2 regions of the Rhizobium sp. 11_C7_N12_5 genome follow, and region 2 is predicted to be linked to the other one. Evidence: predicted binding sites of a transcription regulator. Region 2 holds the regulator's gene; the other holds the start of a gene.
The links. Region 2 encodes LexA, which represses DNA repair genes until DNA is damaged. Its sites were predicted from a motif close to TGTTCNNNNTGTGTTCNG; they were not measured.
Positions count from the first base shown of each region.

Region 1: a site for LexA is predicted at 6,187-6,204, ahead of AB8B29_RS18960 (YifB family Mg chelatase-like AAA ATPase). Genes of this name have one in related genera too.

Region 1 is NZ_JBPWPY010000001.1:3,872,062-3,880,189, reverse strand. It holds gene AB8B29_RS18995 (DMT family transporter) at 1-484, shown strand, start outside; gene AB8B29_RS18990 (NIPSNAP family protein) at 481-783, shown strand; gene AB8B29_RS18985 (hypothetical protein) at 786-1,418, opposite strand; gene AB8B29_RS18980 (LysE family translocator) at 1,418-2,050, opposite strand; gene AB8B29_RS18975 (cysteine hydrolase family protein) at 2,081-2,638, opposite strand; gene AB8B29_RS18970 (LysE family translocator) at 2,768-3,385, shown strand; gene cysK (cysteine synthase A) at 3,522-4,490, shown strand; gene AB8B29_RS18960 (YifB family Mg chelatase-like AAA ATPase) at 4,563-6,095, opposite strand; gene gshB (glutathione synthase) at 6,282-7,229, opposite strand; gene AB8B29_RS18950 (cupin domain-containing protein) at 7,323-7,823, opposite strand; gene AB8B29_RS18945 (endonuclease/exonuclease/phosphatase family protein) at 7,920-8,128, opposite strand, start outside.
Region 2 is NZ_JBPWPY010000001.1:1,338,374-1,346,501, reverse strand. It holds gene AB8B29_RS06725 (pyruvate dehydrogenase complex E1 component subunit beta) at 1-817, opposite strand, end outside; gene pdhA (pyruvate dehydrogenase (acetyl-transferring) E1 component subunit alpha) at 835-1,878, opposite strand; gene AB8B29_RS06715 (FtsB family cell division protein) at 2,036-2,347, opposite strand; gene eno (phosphopyruvate hydratase) at 2,578-3,852, opposite strand; gene kdsA (3-deoxy-8-phosphooctulonate synthase) at 4,002-4,841, opposite strand; gene AB8B29_RS06700 (VOC family protein) at 4,838-5,725, opposite strand; gene lexA (transcriptional repressor LexA) at 6,149-6,871, shown strand; gene AB8B29_RS06690 (ComEC/Rec2 family competence protein) at 6,852-8,128, opposite strand, start outside.

The DNA.
Region 1 (8,128 bases), 2.5 Mb from region 2:
AACGGGCGGCGCGGCAAGCTATGCGATCGGCATCCTGCTCTCGCTGAGTGCTGCCTTCTTCTACGCGCTGGCGGCAATTGCCGCAAAATGGCTGAAGGGTACGCCGCCGCACCTGATCGCGCTTATCCAGGTCTCCACCGGCGTCCTGATGCTTATTCCCTTCACCGATTTCGCCGCCGTGCCGCGTGATGCAGGCGGATGGTCCATCCTCGTCACCATGGGCATCGTCCATACCGGCCTGATGTACGTGCTGCTCTACGGCGCCATCCAGAGGCTGCCGACACACCTTACCGGCGCGCTGTCCTTCATCTATCCGATCGCCGCCATCGTCGTCGATCGCTTCGCCTTCGGCCATGTGCTCGGCGTCACGCAGATCACCGGTGCCGTCGTCATTCTGGGGGCTGCGGCGGGCATGAATCTCGGCTGGACGATCCCCCTGCCCCGTCCTAAAAGCGGGCGTCTATCAAAGGGAACAGCCGAATGATCACCTGCTATCTGCGCTATACGATCGATCCCTACAAGCTCGCCCAATTCGAACATTACGCCAAGCTCTGGATCCCGCTCGTCAACCGGCTGGGCGGCACGCATCACGGCTATTTCATGCCGCATGAAGGTGCCAATAACATCGCGCTGGCGCTGTTCAGCTTCCCGAGCCTTGCCGCCTACGAGAACTATCGGCAAGAGATGGCCGAGGATGCGGAATGCCGCGCCGCCTTTGCCTATGGCGAGGAAACGCGCTGCATCGTCAGCTATGAACGCAGCTTCATGCGGCCGGTCTTCTAGGCTTATTTGGCTGGTTGCGGGCAGGTTTCCGGCTGGCCGTCGAGACCCTCGGTCAGTTTCTCGAAACTCGCGCTCGGCTTCGTCCCGTCTCCGCCGAGATGCAGGACATAGAGACTGTCGAAATCCTTGCCATGCCATTTCGGCACCGCCTTGGCGTCACCGCCATTCTCACTCATCAATTGACGGGCGAGATCGACAATCTGCTTGTGCTCCCAGGCGACGAAGATCAGCTTGCCGGCATAATCAGGCTTTTCGAGCGCGGCCTTCAGGCCGTCGATATCCTCATAGCCGAAGCTGGTATCGACCGGCAGCCCGAGTGCGATGGCGGTGGGCTCGATGGTCGCGAGCGGGCGCACATAATCGTAGGAGGTGCCGGAGTCTTCCTTCCGTTTCGATGGATCGGGCGCAAAGATCGCTGAGGGATGACCGAAGAGCCGCGTCAGCACTGGCGGCAAGGCGAGCGCGCGGTTGAGCCCCTGACAGCTCAGCTGGCCGAGACCGGCCTCCGGCTTTTCACCATGGCGCAGGAAAACGATCGTGCGTGTCGACGTCTCCGCCGCGGAAGCTGCGGAGACAAAACCGCATGATGCGAGTGCAAGCAAGCCTGCGGCCAGCCGCAGCGGAAGCCTCCGCATCAACGCTGCGCTTCGAAAGCCATACGAACAGCAAGGCCCGCCAGCACCGTGCCCATCAACCAGCGCTGCACCAGCGCGAAGGACGGGCGGCGGACGAAGAACAGCGCGACGGAACCGGCGGTCAGCGCGAAAATGGCATTGAAGGTCAGGCTGACGGCGATATGGACGAAGCCGAAGACGACGGATTGCGTGAAGACGCTGCCGTTGGCGGGATCGATGAACTGCGGCAGCAGCGAAAGATAAAGCACTGCGACCTTCGGGTTCAGCAGGCTGGTCACCAGTCCCATCGAAAACAGCCGGCGCTTGCTGTCCTTCGGCAGCTCGCGGACCTGAAAGGCGGAACGACCACCGGGCTTCAGCGCATTCCAGGCCAGCCAAGCGAGATAGGCGGCGCCTGCCAGCCGCAATGCATCATAGGCGAAGGGCACGGCGAGGACGAAAGCTGTGATGCCGAGCGCGGCCGAGAGCATGTAGAAGACGAAGCCCAAGGCCACGCCGCCGAGCGAGATCAGCCCTGCCGCCGGCCCCTGCGAGATCGATCGCGACACCAGATAGATCATATTCGGCCCGGGGGTCAAAACCATGCCGAGAGCGATCAAGGCAAAGGCGATCATGCTGGTCAGATGCGGCATCGGGGAGCTCCGGCGGCGGGACGAAGGAATTCAGAAGAGAATTTCGCTAGACGCGATCAAGTTGATTTCATGCGGCCCGGCATCGAAGCCGTCAAGCAGCATATTGTGATGGGAGACAATCTCTTCGAATGCCAGCTTGCCCATGTCAGCAGTGGTGTGACCATCCGAGATCAGCGAGACGTCGAAGCCGAGAGAAACGGCGCGGCGCGCTGTCGTGTCCACGCAGAATTGCGTCATGCAGCCGCCGAGGAAAAGACGGGTAACGCCTCGGGCCCGCAACTTCGTCTCGAGATCGGTTTCGAAGAAGGAATCGCAGCTCGCCTTGTGCACCACCACATCGCCGGCCTCGGGGGCGATTTCCCGGCGCAATTGCCAGCCTTCGCTGCGCTTGACCAGGCGATGACCCGGACCGCCATCATGCTGGACGATGAAGGCCGGGATGCCGGCGGCACGCGCCCTGTGCTTCAGCGCCGCAAGCTTTGCGACGACCGCCTCCAGTGCCGCATCGATCGCCGGCTGCCGGCCCGGCTTGCCGAGGCCGGTCAGGATGGAATTCTGAAGATCGATCAGGAGCAATGCAGAAGACATGATATCCTTGGGCAAAGCGGTTTCGACGCGCCGTTAACTCCTTGGTAATCTGTTCGCAGCATCAGCGCAATCGCTTGAAAACGCAAAGGTGGTGCGATAGAGCAAGCACCATCTGAGGAGGAAATTGCCATGACGCTTGCATCCCTGCTCGCCTATTGCGGCGCTCTCTTCATCGCCGCGGCAATTCCCGGCCCGGGCATTACGGCGATCGTGGCCCGCGCGCTCGGCTCCGGCTTCCGCGAGACCTTCTTCATGGGCCTTGGCCTCGTGCTCGGCGACACCATCTACCTGACGGCAGTCGTCCTTGGCCTTGCCTTCGTGGCGCAGACCTTTACCGAGGTCTTTCTCGTCATCAAGATCGCCGGCGCCCTCTATCTCGGCTATATCGCCTGGAAGCTCTGGACCGCCGGTCTGCTGTCGACCGATGTCGTGGCGAAGAAATCGAACGGCGCCGGCATGGCCTTTCTCTCGGGCTTGCTGGTGACGCTCGGCAACCCGAAGACCATGCTCTTCTATGTCGCGCTCGTGCCGACGCTCATCGACATCGGCAATATCGGCCTGCGTGAATATGCCATGCTGCTGGCTGCAACCTTCGTCGTTCTTCTGATCGTCCTCGTGCCCTACATGCTGCTTGCCTCGCGGGCTCGAACCTTTCTGAAGAAGCCGAGAGCCCTGCGGATATTGAACAGGGTCGCCGCCAGCATTCTCGCCGGCACGGCCGCCTTTATCGCCGCCCGCGCGGCCTGAAAAAACCTTCTCTGAACAGGCCTCTTGAGAGATTCTTTTCTCACGGGCGACAAGCCGGGAGAATGAGCGCACTCTGGTTTCCGCAGGCGTTTGATCCTATTGTCACTCCACAATTCAAATATAGGGAGAGCTACCCATGTCCGACACCCGCAAACCAGGCCGCGGCCGCGTCTACGCCTCGATCACCGAGACCATCGGCGATACGCCGATCGTCCGTCTCGACAAGCTGGCGAGGGAGAAGGGCGTCAAGGCCAACCTCCTGGCAAAGCTCGAATTCTTCAATCCGATCGCCTCCGTGAAGGACCGCATCGGCGTTGCCATGATCGAGAGCCTGGAAAGCCAGGGCAAGATCGCCCCCGGCAGGACCGTGCTGATCGAACCGACGTCAGGCAATACCGGCATCGCGCTCGCCTTCGCCGCCGCCGCCAAGGGCTACAAGCTGATCCTCACCATGCCGGAGACCATGTCGATCGAACGCCGCAAGATGCTGGCGCTGCTCGGCGCCGAACTGGTGCTGACCGAAGGGCCGAAAGGCATGAAGGGCGCCATCGCCAAGGCGGAGGAACTGGCCGCAACGCTGCCGGACGCCATCATTCCGCAGCAGTTCGAAAACCCGGCCAATCCGGAAATCCATCGCAAGACGACGGCCGAGGAAATCTGGAACGACACAGAGGGCAAGGTGGATATCTTCGTGTCGGGCATCGGGACTGGCGGCACGATCACCGGCGTCGGCCAGGTGCTGAAGGCCCGCAATCCTGACGTCAAGGTCATCGCTGTCGAGCCGGCGGATTCACCGGTTCTTTCGGGCGGCAATCCCGGCCCACACAAGATCCAGGGCATCGGCGCCGGCTTCGCGCCGAAGATCCTCGACACCCATGTCTATGACGAGGTGGTCACCGTCACCAATGACGAGGCTTTCCAGCTGGCCCGGCTCGTGGCGAAGCTCGAAGGCGTGCCGGTCGGTATCTCCTCGGGTGCTGCGCTGACAGCGGCCATCAAGGTCGGCCAGCGCCCGGAAACCGAAGGCAAGACCATCGTCGTCATCATACCCTCCTTCGCCGAACGCTATCTGTCGACGGCGCTGTTCGAGGGTCTGGGCGGCTGACAAGACCTACCCCCTTGCCAAGCATTCAGAGGGCGCCGCAGCGCCCTTTGTCATTTCTGGTCCTTGCGGGTTTCACGCAGCCGCGGTCAGCCGCTCGCCAGCAATGCGATAGGAGATGGCTTCGGCCAGATGAATGCGCCCGACGGTCGGCTTGTCGTCGAGATCGGCGAGCGTGCGCGCCACCTTGAGGATGCGGTGATAGCCGCGAGCCGAAAACTTCATCTTCTCCGCCGCATCCCGCAGCAATTGCAGACCGGCGGCATCCGGCTCGGCGATGGTTTCGATCATCGCGGTCGAGCAGCGGGCATTGGTGACGATCCCCTTCATGCCGGCGCTCTCGAAACGCTCTCGCTGCCGCTCCCGGGCGCGAGCAACACGCAACGCAACATCGGCGCTCTTTTCCGCCGTCGTCGGCCGGATCAGATCGGCGGCGGAAACGGCGGGCACGTCGATGCGAATATCGATGCGATCAAGCAAGGGGCCGGAAATGCGTCCCTGATAATCGCTCACGCAGCGCGGCCCGCGGGCGCAGGTGTGGCCCGGTTCGCCGGCCATGCCGCATCGGCAAGGGTTCATCGCCGCGACGAGCTGGATGGCGGCGGGGTAGGAAACGCGATGGTTCGCGCGGGCAATGACGCATTCGCCGGTCTCCAGCGGCTGGCGCAATGCATCGAGCGCCTGCGGCGAGAACTCCGGCAGCTCATCGAGAAAGAGAATGCCGTGATGGGCGAGCGAGGCCTCGCCGGGCTTGGCGCGAAGACCACCGCCGACGAGCGCTGCCATGGTGGCGGAATGATGCGGCGCGCGATAGGGCCGCCGGTCGGAGAGCTTGCCGCCCGAAAGCTGGCCTGCGACGGAATGGATCATCGACACTTCGAGCAGTTCCGCCGTCGACAATGGCGGTAATATCGACGGCAGGCGCGAGGCGAGCATCGACTTGCCGGAACCGGGCGGGCCAACGAAAAGCAGATTGTGGCCGCCTGCTGCCGCCACTTCCAGCGCCCGCTTGGCGCTCTCCTGCCCCTTGATGTCGGCAAGATCGGGCAGATTGGCGGCGGCGGCGCGGATCGACGGCTCCGGGCGGGACAGGACCTGTGTGCCGCGGAAATGATTGGCGAGCGCGATCAGGCTGCGGGGCGCGAGAATATCGATCTCCTTGCCCGCCCAGGCGGCTTCCGGCCCGCTCTCGGCGGGGCAGATCAGCCCCTTGCCCACGGCATTGGCGGCGATGGCCGCCGGTAAGGCGCCCGCGACGGGAGCAATCGTGCCATCGAGGTTGAGCTCGCCGATGACCGCATAGGAGGACAAGGCATCGGCCGGGATTGCGCCAAGGGCTGCCATCAGGCCGAGAGCGATGGCAAGATCGAAGTGACTGCCTTCTTTCGGCAGGTCTGCCGGCGCAAGGTTGACCGTCACCTTCTTCGGCGGCAGCGCCAGGCCGGAGGCGTGGAGTGCGGCCTGGACCCGTTCGCGGCTTTCGGCCACCGCCTTGTCAGGCAGGCCGACGATGTGCATCAGCACCTTGCCCGGCGCGATCATCACTTGAACCTCGACGGGCACGCCCTCGATACCCTGAAACGCAACCGTACTGACGCGCGCCACCATGCCCTGCCCCCTGTCATCGGACTCGTTTGCCGCTATTTGCCCCACGCAGCAAACCACGGGTTGCAATCTGGCACAAGACAGGGAATGAAACAAGAACAATAAATGAACATAGACATCATAAATCGGCCGGAGACCAAGCGCCGGCTTCTCAGGTCATGGGCTGGAATGAGTGGACAGATCCGCCGATCAGGCCCGTTTGGATTCGATCGCGTCCCAGAGCAGGCTGGCGATATCGACGCCGCCGAAACGCTTCACTTCGCGGATGCCTGTTGGCGAGGTGACGTTGATCTCGGTCATATAGTCGCCGATGACATCGATGCCGACGAGCAGGAAGCCGCGGGCCTTCAGCGCCGGACCGATGCGGGCGCAGATTTCCTGTTCGCGCGCCGTCAGCTCGGTGGCCTCGGCGCGACCGCCGACGTGCATGTTGGAGCGGCTGTCATGTTCGGCCGGCACGCGGTTGATCGCGCCGACAGGCTCGCCGTCGACGAGGATAATGCGCTTGTCGCCCTTGCGCACGTCAGGCAGGTATTGCTGGGCGATGAAGGGCTCGCGGAAGAGCTGGCCGAACATTTCAAGCAGAGATGACAAATTGCGGTCGTCGCGCGTCGAGTGGAAAACGCCGGCGCCGCCATTGCCGTAAAGCGGCTTCAGGATGATATCGCCCATCTCCTCGCGAAAGCGGCGGATTTCGCCGGCATCGCGGGTGATCAGCGTCTTCGGCATCAGATCGGCGAATTCGGTGACGAAAATCTTTTCCGGCGAGTTGCGCACCCAGGCGGGATCGTTGACGACGAGGGTCTTCGGATGGATGCGCTCCAAGAGATGCGTCGAGGTGATGTAGGCCATGTCGAAGGGCGGATCCTGGCGAAGCAACACCACATCCATGGTTGAGAGATCGACACGTTCCGGCTCGCCAAGCTCGAAATGATCGCCCTTGACGTCACGCAGGATCATCGGCTCGACGGAGGCATAGACCTTGCCGTCGCGCATGCTCAGCTGTTCCGGCGTATAATGGAAAAGTTTGTAGCCGCGGTTCTGGGCCTCGAGGCTCATGGCGAAGGTCGAATCGCCCGCAATGTTGATGCCCCGGACATGGTCCATCTGGACCGCGACATTCCTAATCTTCGCCATAGTCAGCCCTCGCTCGAATTCGCGGACAGATGTAGGTCGGCCCGCCTTCAAACGCAACGGCTATTCAAGAGCTTCCGCAGAGGCTCGCCGCGCTCAGGCCGCGAGACCCTGGGTGCCGCCCTGCCTGACGAGATTGCGCAGGCGATAGGCCATGGTCAACGGCTTCGGGAACGGCTTGCGGCAGAAGGCCACCTTGCGCAGATAGCGATCGATGCGCCACGTCGCCCATGTGCCGCCGGCAAAATAAGCCACGTCTCCGGCATTGAGCGTGCGTTCGACGCCGTCCTCCGTGGTGATATGCACCTCGCCTTCGAGGATCATCACCGTTTCGTCCCAGCCGAAGTACCAGCGAAACTCGCCCGCCGTGCAATCCCACAGCGCCGTCAACGCGGCATCGTCCTGCCCGCGCGAATGCTCGGCAATGCGGGCGACCGGCGCGCCGGCCACAATCCAGGACGGTTCGATCGGCGCCGGTTTCATTTCCATCTCACCGGCAGAACCGGCCACGAAGTTCTTCGATTGTGGCAATGCCACCACCGGAGCGGCACGAACCGCGAATGCGGCCATGCTTGCCAACATCAATTTCAAGACCATGCAATCCCCCAATTCCATGCGCGTCACGACCTTCATGGCATGGAAGAGGTAACGGCGCGGTTCAGGAAAAACCTCGCATTTTAACAGTTGCAACGATCAGGCAACAAAACCCTCGATGGTGCAGACGATCATGTCATGATCGGAAAGCGGCTTGCCGTCCTCGTTCAGCGAGGAAACGAGATGGCTTTCGCTGATCTTCAGGCCCCGGCTCAGGAACCAGTCGAGCTTCATGGCGCGATCGGGAAAGCGGGTGATAAGGCTTGGGCGCGTGCTTGTCTGATCGAGCGGGCCGCCATGGCATTCGA
Region 2 (8,128 bases):
GAATGTGGCTGTACCAGGAGGCATAGTCCTGGCTGTGCTGAGCGCCGACGCGAGCTGCCGCGCCGTTCGGGCCGCGGAAGACGATCGGTGCGCCCATCTGGCCACCGGACATATAGAGCGTCTTGGCGGCGGAGTTGATGATCTGGTCGATCGCCTGCATGGCGAAGTTGAAGGTCATGAACTCGACGATCGGGCGAAGGCCGGCCATGGCGGCACCGACGCCGATACCGGCGAAGCCATGCTCGGTGATCGGGGTGTCGACAACGCGGCGGGGACCGAACTCCTGCAGCAGGCCCTGGGTGACCTTGTAGGCGCCTTGATATTCTGCGACTTCCTCACCCATGACGAAAACGTCCGGATTGGCGCGCATTTCCTCGGCCATCGCGTCGCGCAGCGCTTCACGCACCGTCATCGACACCATTTCCGTGCCGGCCGGGATTTCCGGATCGGCGGGAGCGGCTTTGGGCTGAGCCGGAACAGGTGCCGGCGCGGGAGCGGCCGCTGCAGGCGTTTCGACCTTGGCAGGCTCGGCAGCGGGCGCTGCCTTTACGGCGGAAATATCGGAAGCGGATTCGCCGTCCTGCAGCAGGATGGCGATCTTGGCGTTGACCTTGACGCCTTCGGTGCCGGCGTCGACCAGCAGCTTGCCGATCGTGCCTTCGTCGACGGCTTCCACTTCCATGGTCGCCTTGTCGGTTTCGATTTCGGCAATGACGTCACCGGAAACGACCTTGTCGCCTTCCTTCTTGAGCCATTTCGAAAGGGTGCCCTCTTCCATCGTCGGAGAAAGGGCGGGCATAAGGATATCGATGGGCATGGATGTCCCTCCCCGATTTAGAGCAGAATGTCGGTGTAGAGCTCGGAGGCATCCGGCTCAGGATCGTTCTGGGCGAAATCGGCACTGTCGGCGACGATATCGCGAACATCCTTGTCGATACCCTTGAGATCGTCTTCCGTTGCCCAGCCCTTTTCGAGAAGGCGAACACGAACCTGTTCGATCGGATCATGTTCGGAGCGCATCTTCTGCACTTCGTCCTTGGAACGATACTTGGCCGGGTCCGACATGGAGTGACCACGATAACGATAGGTCAGCATTTCCAAGATGATCGGGCCCTTGCCGGAACGGCAGTGCTCGACAGCCTCGTCAGCCGCAGCCTTGACGGCGCGAACGTCCATGCCATCGACCTGGATGCCCGGGATGCCGAAGGACGCACCACGCTTGGAGAAATCGGCCTGCGCGGTGGCGCGCGCCGTCGACGTACCCATGGCGTAACGGTTGTTCTCGATCACGAAAATCACAGGCAGCTTCCAAAGCTGCGCCATGTTGAAGCTTTCGTAGACCTGGCCCTGGTTGGCGGCGCCATCGCCGAAATAGGCGACACTGACATTGTCATTGCCACGATACCAGTTGGCAAAACCGAGACCGGTGCCGAGCGAGACCTGCGCGCCGACGATGCCGTGGCCGCCGTAGAAATTCTTTTCCTTGGAGAACATGTGCATGGAGCCGCCCTTCCCTCGGGAATAGCCGCCCTGGCGCCCGGTAAGCTCGGCCATGACGCCCCGTGCTTCCATGCCGGTTGCCAGCATGTGCCCGTGGTCGCGATAACCGGTAATGACCTGGTCGCCGTCCTTCAAAGCCATCTGCATGCCGACGACGACAGCTTCCTGACCAATGTAAAGGTGACAGAAGCCGCCGATGAAGCCCATGCCGTAAAGCTGGCCGGCCTTCTCTTCAAAACGGCGGATCAGGAGCATCTCACGATAAGCCTTGAGCTCAGCATCACGGTCGAAATCCGCGATCGGACCGCCATTGGTGTCCTTGGCGGGCTTGGATACTGTCTTGCGGCTGGAAACGGACGCGGTTTTTCGCGGCGCCATTCAACCCTCCCTGTGTGAGTAGCCTCGTTTTATGGTGAGGCGTAACATAGGCAAGATTGTTCGCCACAGCAATGCTATAATTGCATGGCTCATATTCTTCGTAAGTTATTGTTATAACTACAAAAAGAATGATTAACCGAAATCCGGTTAATTATGGCTATTTGTTGAAAATGACGATCTCGTTCGCCTTGGAATAGGTCAACTGATAGCGCGCGTATTGGTCAAGCATATCCTTGTCCAGAGAGCCATCACTGAGCAGAGCGACCTCTTTTTCGAGGTGCTCGCGCTTCGCGACCAGATCGGCAAGTTCCTTGCTGCGGTCGAGCCGACGCCGCTCGAAAACCTCGGTCGCCTTCAGGCCGTAGTCGCCGTGCACACAGTGATAGCCGAAGTAGCTCACAAAAGCGACCGTGACGGCGGGAAGGACGAAACGGCCGAACCTTCTCTTCTTATGATATTTTGTCCACATACTCGCTCGAAACGCCCTGCCGTAGGCAATCTCAAACCTCAGACGATGCGACGGAAGCATTGCGGCTGCGGATAAGATCACGTCAAATCAAACACCTAGAGCAACTTTAGCCGTGAGAGATTAACCGTCCGTTGACTCTACCGCGCGCCCAACAAAAAACCGCGCCCGAGGGCGCGGTTCAAGATCAGCGAATATGAACAGCAAAACCCCACGGATCCTGCCGGTCAGGCTCAGCCACGAAGAATGGAGCGGCCGGCATACTTCGCCTGCGGGCCGAGACCTTCTTCGATGCGGATGAGCTGGTTGTACTTGGCAAGACGATCGGAGCGCGACAGCGAGCCGGTCTTGATCTGACCGCAGTTGGTGGCAACCGCGAGATCGGCGATGGTCGAGTCCTCGGTTTCACCGGAGCGGTGCGACATGACGGCCGTGTAGTTGGCCTTGTGCGCGGTTTCGACAGCGTCGAGCGTTTCCGTCAACGTGCCGATCTGGTTGACCTTGACGAGGATCGAGTTGGCGACGCCCATGCGGATGCCATCGCGCAGACGAGCGGAGTTGGTGACGAACAGGTCGTCGCCGACGAGCTGCGTCTTCTTGCCGATCAGGTCGGTGAGCGTCTTCCAGCCTTCCCAGTCGTCCTCGGCCATGCCGTCTTCGATCGAAACGATCGGGTAGTTGGCGGCGAGTTCAGCGAGATATTCGGCCATGGCGCCGGATTCCAGCGTGCGGCCTTCGCCTTCGAGCACGTACTTGCCGTCCTTGAAGAACTCGGTCGAAGCGCAATCAAGGCCAAGAGCGATTTCTTCGCCCGGCTTGTAGCCGGCTTTTTCGATCGACTTCATGATGAAGTCGAGAGCGGCAGGGGCGCTGGAGAGGCCAGGCGCAAAGCCACCTTCGTCACCGACGTTCGTGTTGTGGCCCTGGGAAGCCAGTTCCTTCTTGAGGACGTGGAATACTTCCGAGCCCATGCGCACGGCATCGCGGAAAGTGTCTGCGCCGAGCGGCAGGATCATGAATTCCTGGAAATCGATCGGATTGTCGGCATGGGCGCCGCCGTTGATGATGTTCATCATCGGAACCGGGAGCAGGCGAGCGTGAGCGCCGCCGACATAGCGATACAGCGGCAGGTTTGCACTCTGGGCAGCTGCCTTGGCGGCGGCGAGCGATACGCCGAGGATGGCATTGGCGCCGATGCGGGACTTGTTCGGCGTGCCGTCAAGCTCGATCATGATGTCGTCGATCTGGATCTGATTTTCAGCGTCCATGCCGCCGATCGCGTCGAATATCTCGGTATTGACGGCTTCGACAGCCTTCTCCACGCCCTTGCCATGATAGCGCTTGCCGCCGTCGCGAAGCTCGACGGCTTCATGCGCGCCGGTCGACGCACCCGACGGAACCGCCGCGCGGCCCATGCTGCCATCTTCGAGGTAGACATCGACTTCGACAGTCGGATTGCCACGGCTGTCGAGAATCTCGCGGGCGATAATGTCGGTGATTGCGGTCATGATAGCTTCCTGCTCGCTGGTTTATAAATCGATTGAAATGGTCTTAATCGAAGACGCGGAAATTACAATGCCGCTCCGCACCCCGATTTCGCACTCCTGCAGGCCCCGTAACGCAAATACATGTCAGCCTGTTGAATGCCTGATATTTCTCAAGCCTTGGCGATGGCGTCGAAGGCAAGCAGCTTCTCAAGAAGCCGCGGCATATCCTTCAGATAGACCATGTTCGGGCCGTCCGACGGCGCATTGTCCGGATCTTCATGCGTCTCGACGAAAACGCCGGCGACGCCAACGGCGACGGCGGCGCGCGCCAGCGTCTCGACGAATCGGCGATCGCCGCCCGTCGAACCGCCCTGCCCGCCGGGCTGCTGCACGGAATGGGTCGCATCGAAAATCACCGGCGCGCCCATCGCCGCCATGATCGGCAGCGAGCGCATGTCGGAGACCAGTGTATTGTAGCCGAAGGAGGCGCCGCGCTCGCACAGAAGAATGTTCGGGTTACCGCTGTCGTTCAGCTTGGCAAGCACGTTCTTCATGTCCCAGGGAGCCAGAAACTGTCCCTTCTTGACGTTGACGACGCGGCCGGTCTTGGCGGCGGCAACCAGCAGGTCTGTCTGGCGCGACAGGAAGGCCGGGATCTGCAGGATATCGACCGTCTTTGCGACGATAGCACACTGCTCTTCCGTGTGAATGTCGGTCAAGACCGGAAAACCGTATTCCTTTTTCAGATCGGCAAAGACTTCCATGGATTTTTCAAGGCCGATTCCGCGCTTGCCGGAGAGCGAAGTCCGGTTCGCCTTGTCATAGGAGGATTTGTAGACAAGGCCGATGCCAAGCTTGCCGCAGAGTTCCTTCAGGGCGCCAGCAACCATAAAAGCATGCTCGCGGCTTTCCATCTGACACGGACCAGCAATAAGCGACAGCTTGGCGGTGTTGGAAAACAGAACCTTGGAGGCTCCCTCGCCGACGATCACTTCAGAATTCGTGCTCATGCTATCTCCTCGAAGGCGAACAGGGCGCCCGGTCCGGGGGCCAGCCTTGTCAATATACGATTGTTCTTACGCGTGTAGGTGACGCCGTTAGCAGCGAAATGCGACGATGTCACGGAAAGATCGCGTGTTTTGAAAAGGATTGCGCGCGCCTGCAAGCCGGGATCGTCCGAGTGAACAGGCAAATCGTAAAACGCTTCCATGCCTGCCGGCGTCAGGAGCTCGATATCGGCATTGGCCGCCCTGATCGTCAGACCGAAAGAATGTTCCGATATCCAGGGTTCACCGACGATCGCTTCGAAGAAAGTGCGGAATGCGGCCGGGGTGGGTGTCGATATCGCCACCCGCGCAATGCCGGTGACGCCGTTTTCATGGCGCTCCAGCACGCTGCGATCGGCCGGCAGCGGATTGATGCGCTGGCAGCAGAAGGCCAGAAAATCCGGCGCACGCAGATCGGCGGCGAAAGCGAGACGAAAACCGGCGACGGTCTCCGTTCCATCCGGCATTTTCATGGGACGCGAGAAATCCAGCATGCGTCCCGCCGAGATGGCGCTTACCCGAAAGCGCTCGTCATCGGCGACAGCATCCTCCGAGCCGAACACCACGGCTGAAAAGCCGTCTTCACCGAGCCGGAAGCGGTAGGCCTGATCGCGCGCAACGAAGACATTCCCCGCGCCGACGCTCTCCTCACATTGCTCGGGGGATGCCACTGCCAGCGGTTCAAGATAGGTCTTGTCCGCAAAGAAGACACAGGCATTCTCGGTGCCGAACGGATGCCGGGCGTCGGGAGCGACGGTGAAACCGAGCTTGCCGAGCCGCTCGCGCGCCAAAGCGAGATTGACGGTCGGCAATACGAGATGATCCAGCGGATGCGGCGACAAAGTCATGATGTCTCCTATTTTCCTGCGCCCGCAGGTTTGCGCCCATCCATCCTCCAATTCAAGATGAAAGCAAGACGATAGAGGCGCAAGACACCGCATGTCCTGTCGAAGACGCCAGATCACGCGGCTGATTCTTTGATCGGTACCGGATTCGCATGTCGTGAAAATGGCTTTCATCCATGCGTCAGCTACTCAAGGTAGGCTGCATGCGCCCAATGAAGGACTAAACAGCATTTCCTTATGTTTTCCGATATGTTAGCGCGAATATAACCATATGAGACTTTTATCGGGTCCACCCAGTGATGTCGAATATTTAACTGTCCGTGCAAAGCTTTACCGAAATTTAAGTACTTGCGGAACACATATGGAACATATAGTGTCCGTTCTGGATTTGTTTCACGCTTTTCTCGATTCTGGGGTTCCAAGACGATGTTGACGCGCAAGCAGCAGGAACTGCTTCTCTTCATTCACGAACGGATGAAGGAGTCCGGCGTGCCACCATCTTTCGACGAGATGAAGGACGCGCTGGATCTTGCATCCAAATCCGGTATTCACCGTCTGATCACGGCTTTGGAGGAACGAGGGTTCATCCGCCGGCTACCGAACAGGGCCAGAGCGCTTGAGGTCATCAAGCTGCCGGATGCCTATAATCCAAGCCTGCAGCCGCGCCGCGGCTTTTCGCCGAGCGTCATCGAAGGCAGCCTCGGCAAACCCCAGCCAGTTGCGCCGCCTGCTCCGCCAAAAGTGGCGAACGACGACCAGAACAGTTCTGTTTCGGTACCGGTCATGGGCCGCATCGCCGCTGGCGTTCCGATCTCGGCCATCCAAAACAATACCCACGACATAACCGTCCCTGCCGACATGCTCGGCTCGGGCGAGCACTATGCGCTGGAAGTAAGAGGCGATTCAATGATCGATGCCGGCATTTTTGACGGCGATACGGTCATCATTCGCAATGCAACGACTGCCAATCCGGGCGATATCGTCGTCGCGCTCGTCGACGACGAGGAAGCGACGTTGAAGCGCTTCCGCCGCAAGGGGGCCTCCATCGCGCTCGAGGCAGCCAATCCCGCTTATGAAACCCGCATCTTCGGGCCGGATCGCGTCAAGGTGCAAGGCAAGCTCGTTGGCCTCATTCGCCGTTATCACTGACCGGTGATGCTCGGACGATCGGCGCGCCGAATGTGCCTGTGCGCCAATCGTATGTTCTGTGCCGAGCCCATGGGCGCTGTGGATTTTCGAACGCAGTTACCACATTTGGCTTGTCGGTGCTGAGGTCCATCTCAATGGACCCTGTCTGCCGCAATGTGGCGCCTGTGAAAAGCATGGCGCCGGAGCGGCAGCGATCCAGGCGTAGTCGTACGGGAGTGACGACGATATTGGCCGTATCGCAGGCCGGCGACAGGTAAGCTGCGTCCTCGATGGTGACCAGCATCGCGCCATTTTCAAGCATCGCGACGCACCATGCGCCCTTTTGGCAAGCAAAACTGCCCTGCATGGCCTGGTCGAGTGCTTCATCCATTGCCTTGCGAACTGCGCCCTGCTCTTCGACGCTCAATCGCCGGCGATGATCCGTCTTGCTGATCTGGGGAAGGCGGCTGTCAACAGGAAGGATAGTCGGAGGTTGATGCTCGCTCGCAACCAGCGCCCTCTGCCACTGTTCGAAAATGAAAGCCTGCGGTCTTTCGCGATTTGTTGCCAGTATGTCGTCCTGTCGCAAGGCAACCAGAACACCATCCTCGGAAATCATAAGATCCGGTTTGGGCACGCCAGAGCCGAATGCTGCCACGCCGAGGGAAGAAAGCAGCAACAGCAGGCCCACATGGCGCACGCTCGTTCGCAACATCGTCATGAGCAGAAAGCCTGTGATGAACGTCGGCATAAGCCAGGCGGGCTGGCGGCCGAAGGTAATATCGCCGCCCCATCCCGCCACCGTTTTGGCGATAGCGATGACCAACTCCAGTCCCTCGCCGGTGATTTGCCAAAAGGGCCCGTCGAGGCCAAATGGCATAAGCAACATGGCCGCCATGCCAAACGGCATGACGACGAAGGAGACGATCGGCATCGCAGCGAGATTGGCTGCAAGGCCGTATGTCGCCAACCGGTGAAAATGCTCGATCGAGAAGATCGCCGTCGACGCGCCGCCAATGAAGGAGGTCGACAATATGCTGCCGAAGAAGCGCGTAACGAACAGCAACGGGCTCAGGAGCCTGGAGCGCGAAAGAATATTTTCCCGATGCTGGCGCCGTTTCCAAAGCGTGTAGCCGGATACCAGCGCCAGCGTCGCGGCGTAGGACATCTGGAAGCTCGGTCCGAGCACCTGCGACGGCGACAGGCTGAGAATGACGATTGCCGAGAGCGCAACGTTGCGCAGACTGATCGACGGCCGGTCGAAGAGCACGGCAACCA